DNA from 3 places in the Saccharopolyspora sp. NPDC047091 genome. Region 1 is predicted to be linked to each of the others. Evidence: riboswitches for the same ligand, from Rfam matches in the RefSeq annotation. Region 1 holds a riboswitch; each other region holds the start of a gene.
What was found. Region 1 has a riboswitch for glycine ahead of gcvT (glycine cleavage system aminomethyltransferase GcvT). Riboswitches for the same ligand answer to the same signal wherever they lie in the genome.

Region 1 (3,250 bases):
GATGAGCCGCAGCGCCTCGGCCGGGTCGAACTTCGGCTGCAGCACCAGCGTCGCGCCCGCCCGGAACGTGGTGTTCAGCGACACGGTCTGGCCGAACACGTGGAACAGCGGCAGGCAGCCGAGGACGCGATCCTCGCGCCGGGTGTCGTTGGCGTCGAAGGCGTTCACCGTCGCGTTCAGCACCAGGTTGAGGTGGGTGAGCACCGCGCCCTTCGGCCTGCCGGTGGTGCCGCTGGTGTAGAAGATCACCGCCGGGTCGTCGGGCCCGCGGGTCGTGAAGGAGCGGACCGGCTCGGCCGCGGCGGCCACCTCGGTCAGCGAGTCCGGCGTCTCCGGGCCGGGCACCGCCGGGCCGACCGACACCAGCGGGATGCCCGCGCGGCGCGCCGATTCGGCGGCGAGCGCCAGCTGGCTCGTGTGCCCGATGACGAGCTTCGCGCCCGAGTTGCGCAGCAGGTACGCCGCCTCATCCGGGACCAGCAGCAGCGGCACCGGCACCACGACCGCGCCCGCGGTGAGCACGGCGTAGTAGGCGCGCACGAAGTCGATGACGTTGGGCGCCACGATCGCCACCCGGTCGCCCGGTTCGACGCCGCGGGCCAGCAGGGCCGCCGCGTGCGCCCGGACCTGCTCCCACAGCTCGCCGTAGGTCACCTGCTGCTCGCCCTCGACGACCGCGGTGTCCGCCGGGCGGAGCCGGGCCGGTTCGGCGAGGACCGAGGCGAGCGACAGCGTGGTGTGCGGCTCGACCCGCGCCGGGGACTCGTCGTCGTTGACCATCGTCCACCTCCGTGAGGACGTCGCCGGTCCACCGTTGGACATCCGGCGACTAACGTCGTTAGTTTTCGGACTCTAGGACCACCCCGCGGACCGCGGCAAGGGCCGCACACCGGACACTGATCGACACGTTCCGCAGCGGACGCGGACGGGCGCGGCGGTTGCCGGAGGGGTGCCCGAGAGGTGCCCGAGGGGCGCCGACCGGCGGCGGACGGCAGGCAGGAGCGCGGCATGGGCAGACCCAAGAGCCCCCAGCTCACCCGCGAGCGCATCCGCGAGCACGCGCTGGCGATCATCGACGGGCAAGGTCTCGAAGCGCTGTCCATGCGCAGGCTCGCCGACTCCCTCGGCGTCCGCGCCGCCTCGCTCTACAACCACGTCGCCACCAAGGAAGCGCTGCTGCACGACGTCGCGGACGGCGTGATGGCCGCCGTCGACACGAGCGGCTTCGCCATCGACTGGCCCACCGGGCTCACCCGCTGGGCCCGCTCCTACCGGGCCGCGCTCGCCGCCCACCCCAACCTGGTGCCGTTCATGGCGTCCGGCCCGGCCCGGCGGGAGAACTCGCTGCGCCGCGCCGACGCCGTGCACGGCGGGCTGACCGGCGCGGGCTGGCCGCAGCGGTACGCCACGATGATCGGCGCCTCCACCAAGTTCCTGGTGCTCGGCGCGGCGATGGGCTCGTTCGCAGGCGGGTTCGTCGACGACGCCGAGGTCTACGAGGACCGGTTCCCGCACCTGCGCGGCGCGCACCTGCTGCGCGAGCACGCCGCCGAGATCGACGACGACAGCTTCGAACTGGCGCTGCGGGCGCTGGTGGACGGCCTCCGCGCCCAGCACGCCCGCCTGTTCCCGCAGCGCTGAACCCCGCGCGCGGCGACGGGATCACGCTCACGTTCGGTTGACTGCGCTGCGTGATCTCCGTAGCGTTCCGGAGCACAACACAACACCGGACTACAACGCCGACGACGTCGTGCGGGAGAGTCTGCGCCCCGCCAGGAGCCCCTGGTCCGTGCAGGATGCGATTCCTGGGTGCAGCGCCGAAGGAGCAATCCTCCCCACCAAACTCTCAGGCCCCGCTACCGCGCGACACCAGGCGATCACGGAGAAAAGCAGGGACCCGTGTCCCTCGCCCATGGTGCAAGCCGCCCTCGTGCGCGGTGAAACTCTCAGGCCAATGACTCCGGGGAGACCGGCAGCGCACGCCCGCGCCCATCGCCGTCGGAGGACCCCGGATATGGTTTCTGCTGGAAGTGGCCGCAACCGGTCCCCCTCGGACGTGATCGGTGCCCACCAGGAGGAGTTCCGCACCATGACGTCGTCGCCCCCAGCTCCGCGACGGACACCGCTGCACGAGGTCCACGAGTCCCTCGGCGCGCACTTCACCGACTTCGCGGGCTGGCGGATGCCGGTCCGCTACTCCGGGGACACCGCGGAGCACCAGGCGGTGCGGACGGCGGCGGGGCTGTTCGACCTCTCGCACATGGGCGAGATCGAGATCAGCGGCCCGGAGGCGGCCGCGGCGCTCGACCACGCGCTCATCGCGAACGCGTCCGCGATCACGGTGGGTCGCGCCCGCTACACCATGCTGTGCAACGCCGAGGGCGGCGTGCTCGACGACCTGATCGTCTACCGGCTGGACGAGCAGCGGTTCCTGGTGGTCGCCAACGCCGCCAACGCGACCGTGGTCTCCGCCGAGCTCGCCGAACGCGTCGCCGAGTTCGACGCGGTGCACCGGGACGTCTCCGACGACTACGCGCTGATCGCCGTGCAGGGGCCGGAATCGGTGGCGATCTTGGCGCCGCTGACCGAGACCGACCTGTCCGCCGTGAAGTACTACGCCGGGTACCCCGGCGAGGTCGCCGGGAAGCAGGTGCTGCTGGCGCGCACCGGCTACACCGGTGAGGACGGCTTCGAACTGTTCACCTCGCCCGCGGACGCGCCCGCGGTGTGGCGCGCGCTGACCGACTCCGGTGCCGAGCGCGGGCTGATCCCGGCGGGGCTGTCCTGCCGGGACACGCTGCGGCTGGAGGCGGGCATGCCGCTGTACGGCAACGAGCTGTCCGCTGCGCTCACCCCGTTCCACGCGAACCTGGGGCGCGTCGTGAAGCTGGACAAGCCCGGTGACTTCGTCGGCAAGGCCGCGCTGGCGAAGGTCGCGGAGGCTCCGACGGAGCGCACCCTGGTGGGGCTGCGCACCGACGCGCGCCGCGCGCCCCGGCACGGCTACCCGGTGCTCGCCGACGGCACCGAGATCGGCGAGATCACCAGCGGCGCCCCGTCCCCGACGCTCGGCCACCCGATCGCGATGGCCTACGTGGACCGCGCGCACAGCGCGCCCGGTACCGCGGTGCAGGTCGACATCCGCGGCAAGTCCATCGACGCCGAAGTCGTGGCGCTGCCGTTCTACCGCCGCGAGGCCTGACGAACGCCCGCAACGGGCGCGAGAACCTTGACCGGACCGCGCCGGACC
Region 2 (3,250 bases), on a different contig from region 1:
CACGTCCACCAGCACGCAGCCCGGCTTCAACCGGGACACCAGCTCGTTCGACACCAGCTTCGGGGCCTTCGCCCCCGGCACCAGCACCGCGCCGATCACCAGGTCCGCCGACCGCACCGCCGACTCCACCGCGTACGCGTTCGACGTCACCGTGCGGATCGCGCCCCGGTGCGCCGCATCGATCTCCCGCAACCGGTCGACGTCGGTGTCCAGCACCTCCACCTGCGCACCCATGCCCGCGGCCACCCGCGCCGCGTTCAACCCGGCCACCCCGCCGCCGATCACCACCACCCGAGCCGGCGGCACGCCCGGCACCCCGCCGGGCAGCACCCCGCGGCCGCCCTGCGGCGTCAGCAGCGCCTGCGCGCCCACCTGCGGGGCCAGCCTGCCCGCGACCTCGCTCATCGGCGCCAGCAGCGGCAACCCGCCGCCCGCCGACTGCACCGTCTCGTAGGCGATCGCCGTGACCTCGGCGCGCAGCAGCTCGTTCGTCAACTCCGCCGACGCCGCCAAGTGCAGGTAGGTGAACAGCACCTGGCCCGAGCGCAGCCGCGGGAACTCCTCCGCCACCGGCTCCTTCACCTTCAGCACCAGCTCGCCCTCGGCCCAGGCGTCCGCCGCCGACGGCACGAGCGACGCCCCCGCCGCCGCGTAGTCCTCGTCCGGGATCGACGAACCACGCCCGGCACCGGCCTCCACGAACACCGAGTGCCCGCGCGCCACCAGCTCGTGCACGCCCGCGGGAGTGCACGCCACCCGGTACTCGTGGTTCTTCACCTCGCGCGGCACCGCGACCTTCACCCGGCCCACCTCCCGACACCTCGCCCGAACCCGCACTCCGCATCATCCGCCCCGAACCCCCACCCCGCCCGGACCGCGAGGAAGGGAACCTTTCTGCCACCGGTGACCGGAAGGTTCCCTTCCACGCCGCGATCCGGGCGGGCGCGCGCCGGCGACGGGTGACACCCGTTTATCGTTGCCGGGCACGACCACAACCGAACAGCGCCGCAGAACCCGAGCGGGAGAGACCCTGCGCACCAGCAGGGCGCCGAAGGAGCAAACCCTCCCCGAAAAACTCTCAGGCACCCATGACCGCTCGGGCGAGGCCACTCTGGAAAGCGCGCGCCCCGGCGCCGCACCCACGGTGCAAGCCGCGAACCCGCGGCGAAGCTCTCAGGTCCCGAAACAGAGGGGGAGGCCCGCGAACCAGGGCACACCCGTGCCCGTGATGGTGAGGAGCCTCCATGTCCCTGCCCGAACAGCTGCGCTACACCGAAGAGCACGAGTGGCTCGACGACCGCGGCGACCTGGTCCGCATCGGCATCACCCCGTACGCGGCGGAAGCGCTCGGCGACATCGTCTACGTGCAATTGCCCGAGGTGGGCGAGCGCATCGAGACCGGCGCGGCCTGCGGCGAACTCGAATCGACCAAGTCCGTCAGCGACCTGTACGCGCCCGTCACCGGCGAAGTCGTCGCCGTCAACACGGCCGCCGCCGACGACCCCGCGGTCATCAACTCCGATCCGTTCGGCGCGGGCTGGCTGCTCGAAGTGCGCGCCGAACAGACCGGTGCTGTGCTCACCGCGCAGGAATACGCCCAGTTAACCAGCGGTGAATAGGCCGGGGCGAAGGGGGACTGAGCTGTGACGATCAGCGTCTTCGACCTCTTCTCGGTGGGCATCGGCCCGTCGAGTTCGCACACCGTCGGCCCGATGCGGGCGGCGCGGATGTTCACCGCGCGGCTGCACGACGACGGTCTGCTCGGTCAGGTCGACAAGGTGAAGGCCGAGCTGTTCGGTTCGCTCGGCGCCACGGGGCACGGCCACGGCAGCCCCACAGCGGTACTGCTCGGACTCGAAGGGCACGACCCGGAGACGGTCGACCCGGCCGCCGTCGAACACCGGGTGGAGACCATCCGCGCCGAGGGCAGGCTGCGGCTGGCCGGCGAACGCGACATCCGGTTCTCCGCGGACCGCGACCTGGTGATGCACCGGCGCAGATCGCTGCCGGTGCACCCCAACGGGATGCGGTTCACGGCGTTCGGCGGCGGCGCCGAACTGCGGTCCGCGGTGTTCTACTCCGTCGGCGGCGGATTCGTCGTCGACGACGACGCCACCGGAACCGACCGGATCAAGCCCGACGAGACCCCGGTGCGCCACCCGTTCCGCACCGGCGACGAACTGCTCGCCCGGGTCGCCGAAGCCGGCTCCCGGATCAGCGACGTCATGTTCGACAACGAGCTGTCCTGGCGCTCCGCCGAGGACATCCGGGCCCGGCTGCTGCACATCTGGTCCGTGATGCAGGAATGCGTCGACAACGGCTGCCGCAACGACGGCGAACTGCCCGGCGGGCTGCGGGTGAAGCGGCGCGCCGCCGCCCTGCGGGCCCACCTCGGCGAGCAGGACGATGCCATGGAGTGGCTCACCCTGTTCGCTCTCGCCGTCAACGAGGAGAACGCGGCAGGCGGCCGAGTGGTCACCGCGCCCACCAACGGTGCGGCCGGGATCGTGCCCGCGGTGCTGCACTACTACGTGCGCTTCGTGCCCGGAGCCGACGAGCAGGGCGTCCTCCGGTTCCTGCTCGCCGCCGGCGCCATCGGAGTGCTGTTCAAGGAGAACGCGTCGATCTCCGGGGCCGAAGTCGGCTGCCAGGGCGAAGTCGGATCGGCCTGCTCCATGGCGGCTGCCGGGCTCGCCGAGGCGATGGGGGCGACGCCGTGGCAAGTGGAGAACGCCGCCGAGATCGCGATGGAGCACAACCTCGGCCTCACCTGCGATCCCATCGGCGGGCTCGTGCAGATCCCGTGCATCGAGCGCAACGCCGTCGCCGCCGTCAAGGCCGTCACGGCCGCGCGGATGGCGCTGCGCGGCGACGGCAGCCACTTCGTCTCCCTCGACAAGGTGATCAAGACGATGCGGGAGACCGGCCGCGACATGAAGGTCAAGTACAAGGAGACCGCCCGCGGCGGGCTCGCGGTCAACGTCATCGAGTGCTGATCGGTTCCCTTCCGGCCTCGCCCCGCCCGGCGCCCACCGCCGCGCGGGGTGGGGCGAGGAAGGGAACCTTTCTGTCACGGGTGGGGTGAAGGGAACCTTCCTGTCACCGAGGTGCCGGTATGCCGGGCCGCGGTGCTCCGGTGAGGAAGGGAACCTTCCGGTCACGAGTGCGGTGAAGGGAACCTTCCTGCCACCGACGGCCGCGGCCCGACCCGGGCGATGACCGCTGCGAGCAAGGGAACCTTTCTGCCACC
Region 3 (3,250 bases), on a different contig from region 1:
GGCTCACCGAGTGGTACCCGGTGATCTCGGCCAGCCAGCGTTCCAGGTCGTGCACGATCTCCAGCAGGCCGGTCGCGTCCTGGGCCGGCGCGAACGGGTGGAGCTCGGCGAACTCCGGCCAGGTGATCGGTTCCATCTCCGCGGTCGCGTTGAGCTTCATCGTGCACGAGCCCAGCGGGATCATGCTGCGGTCCAGCGCCACGTCCGAGTCGGACAGGCTGCGCAGGTAGCGCAGCAGCGAGGTCTCCGAGCGGTGCGCGTGGAACACCGGGTGCGTCATGTACTCGGAGGTGCGCAGCAGCCCGGCGGGCAGCGCGTCCTCGGTCTCGGCGTCCAGCTCGTCGATGTCGGCCAGCGCGCCCCCGGCGATGCCGAAGGCCTCCGCGACCCGCACCAGCGCTTCCCGCGTGGTGGTCTCGTCGCAGCTGACACCGACGTGGTCGTCGTCGATGTGGCGCAGGTTGATGCCGCCGTCCCGCGCGGCCTGCACCACCTCGGCGGCCCGGCCGGGCACCTCGGCGACGAGGGTGTCGAAGAACGCGGCGTGCTCGATGCGCACCCCGCCGCGGCGCAGCCGCTCCGCCAGCACGGCCGCCATCCGGTGCGCCCGCTTCGCGATGGCCCGCAGCCCGGCGGGACCGTGGTAGACGCCGTACATGCCGGCCACGACGGCGAGCAGCACCTGCGCGGTGCAGATGTTGCTGGTGGCCTTCTCCCGGCGGATGTGCTGCTCGCGGGTCTGCAGCGCCAGCCGGTACGCCTGGTTCCCGTCCGCGTCGACGCTCACGCCGACCAGCCTGCCGGGCAGCTGCCGCTCGATGCCCTTGCGCACCGCCATGTAGCCGGCGTGCGGGCCGCCGAAGCCCATCGGGACGCCGAAGCGCTGCGTGGTGCCCACCACCACGTCCGCGCCCAGCTCACCGGGGGCGCGCAGCAGGGTCAGCGCGAGCAGGTCGGCGCTGACGACGACCATGCCGCCGCGCTCGTGCACCTGCTCGATGATCTCCTGCTGGTCGCGCACCGCTCCCGAGGCACCGGGGTAGGCCAGCAGCGCGCCGAAGAAGTCGCCCTCGGGCAGCGCCGAGGCGCCCGCGCTCAGGTCGGCCACCACGACCTCGATGCCCAGCGGTTCCGCCCGGGTGCGCAGCACCGCGAGGGTCTGCGGCATCACGTCGGCGTCCACCACGAACCGCGGCGACTTGGCCCGGCCCGCGCGGCGCACCAGCGTCATGCCCTCGGCGGCCGCGGTGGCCTCGTCGAGCATCGAGGAGTTCGCCACGGGCACGCCGGTCAGGTCGGCCACCATGGTCTGGAAGTTCAGCAGCGCCTCGAGCCTGCCCTGCGAGATCTCCGGCTGGTACGGCGTGTACGCGGTGTACCAGGCCGGGCTCTCCAGCACGTTGCGGCGGATCACCGGCGGCGTGATCGTCGGGTAGTAGCCGAGCCCGATCATCTCGGTGTGCGGGCTGTTGAGCCGCGCCAGGTCGCGCAGCTGCCGGAGCGCCTCGGCTTCGGTCGCCGGTTCCGGCAGGGCCAGTTGCAGGTCTCGTTCCCGGATGCCGTCGGGCACGGCCGCCTGCCCGAGCTCCTCCAGCGACCCGACGCCGATCACGTCGAGCATCCGGGCCAGTTCGGCGGGCAGCGGCCCGACATGGCGGTCGGCGAACGGAGTCCCGTGTTCCAGGGCGGCCAGCGGGATGCGGTCTTCGGTCGTCATCGCCACACCTCATTCATCGCGACGGACAGGGCGGCAGCACGTGTGCTGCTCTCCCCCTCTGTCACTGTCCGCGATGCGAACGCCTGAGAGCTTCACCCGGTCCGCGGACCGGCCTTGCACCGTCGGCGGGGAACCACGTCGGTGGTCCCGCTTTCCAGAGGTATCTCGCCCGTGCGGTCCAGCAGGCCTGAGAGGTTGTCGGGGAGGGTTTGCTCCTTCGGCGCCGCCGCTGACCAGGTCAACGGCGAACTCTCCCGCGCGGGGTCGGCGATGCTCAGCAGCTTACCCGATCCGGTGACGGCCGAACGGTGCGATCTTCATCCCGCCCGATCATCCCAACGGTCCAGGCGGGCCGCTGACGGGCGGTGATGGCTCCGGCACCGAGCGGTGCCGGGTGGCAGCGCTCAGCCGATGCGGCGGTCCCGCCTGCGGGACAGCTCGTCCCCGACCGGCTCGACGGCCTCGGCGCCGTCGGCGCGCTCGGCGGGGAACTCGTGGATGGTGCCGGTGATCTCGCGCATCGCACCGCTCACCGCGATGCCGAACACGCCCTGGCCGCCCTGCAGCAGGTCCACGACCTCCTCGGCGGACGTGCACTCGTAGACCGTCGTGCCATCGCTGAACAGCGTGATCCGGGCCAGGTCCTCGACCCCGCGGTGGCGCAGGTGCTCGACGGCGACCCGGATGTTGTGCAGCGAGACCCCGGTGTCCAGCAGCCGCTTGACGACCTTGAGCACCAGGATGTCCTTGAACGAGTACAGCCGCTGCGAACCGGACCCGGCCGCGCCGCGGATGGACGGCCCGACCAGCTTGGTGCGCGCCCAGTAGTCCAGCTGCCGGTAGGTGATCCCGGCGATCTGGCACGCCGCGGGTCCGCGATAACCGACGAGCTCGTCCGGCAGCGCGGAGTCCGGGAACGGTGCCGAACCCCCTGCGGCGGCTTCCTCGCCAGGTGCTCGCTCCACCACGCCTGCCTCCCTCCGCCCGGCCCGAAGCCGGCGAACCACCGAACCCGGCTCGACGCATGATCATCGAGAACGACCACGAACGATCATGGAACCGGGGGTTTGACCTTCCCCGACCTGGAAAATCACATCGGGGCGATTCGCGCACCTCGAAGGTAAGCCCGCCCCGAGACCGGGTCAACGCGACGCGCGGAGCCGTCCCCCGACCCCGGTGTGACGCGTGCCCCGACCGGGGCTCGGCATGCGAGAAGGGCCCCTGGTGCGCGCGGCACCAGGAGCCCCTCTCGAACGACGCGGTCGGCCTGGCGGGGCCGAGCCCCGCCCGCCGCGATCAGGTGTCCGCGCCGCGGAAGTCCTCCGGCGAGACCGAGTCCAGGAATTCCCGGAACTTCTCGACCTCGTCCTCCTGCTCGTCCGGGATGATCAGCCCGGCTTCGTCCAGCACCGATTCGTCGGCGTGGATCGGCACCCCGATCCGCAACGCCAGCGCCACCGAGTCGCTCGGCCGGGCCGAGACCCGCACGTCCCCGTCGAAGATGAGCTCCGCGAAGAACGTGCCCTCCTGCAG

Region 2: linked by a shared signal. The riboswitch ahead of gcvH (glycine cleavage system protein GcvH) and the one ahead of gcvT (glycine cleavage system aminomethyltransferase GcvT) in region 1 are both predicted to bind glycine.
Region 3: linked by a shared signal. The riboswitch ahead of gcvP (aminomethyl-transferring glycine dehydrogenase) and the one ahead of gcvT (glycine cleavage system aminomethyltransferase GcvT) in region 1 are both predicted to bind glycine.

Annotation. Positions count from the first base shown of each region.
Region 1 is NZ_JBEYUS010000019.1:81,849-85,098, forward strand. It holds gene ABZ805_RS11605 (long-chain fatty acid--CoA ligase) at 1-780, opposite strand, end outside; gene ABZ805_RS11610 (TetR/AcrR family transcriptional regulator C-terminal domain-containing protein) at 1,009-1,641, shown strand; glycine riboswitch at 1,744-1,872, shown strand; glycine riboswitch at 1,873-1,971, shown strand; gene gcvT (glycine cleavage system aminomethyltransferase GcvT) at 2,090-3,202, shown strand.
Region 2 is NZ_JBEYUS010000050.1:17,093-20,342, reverse strand. It holds gene ald (alanine dehydrogenase) at 1-801, opposite strand, end outside; glycine riboswitch at 1,010-1,105, shown strand; gene gcvH (glycine cleavage system protein GcvH) at 1,245-1,619, shown strand; gene ABZ805_RS20370 (L-serine ammonia-lyase) at 1,644-2,996, shown strand.
Region 3 is NZ_JBEYUS010000088.1:16,218-19,467, reverse strand. It holds gene gcvP (aminomethyl-transferring glycine dehydrogenase) at 1-1,717, opposite strand, end outside; glycine riboswitch at 1,882-1,984, opposite strand; gene ABZ805_RS26390 (MerR family transcriptional regulator) at 2,122-2,685, opposite strand; gene ABZ805_RS26385 (bifunctional nuclease family protein) at 3,014-3,250, opposite strand, start outside.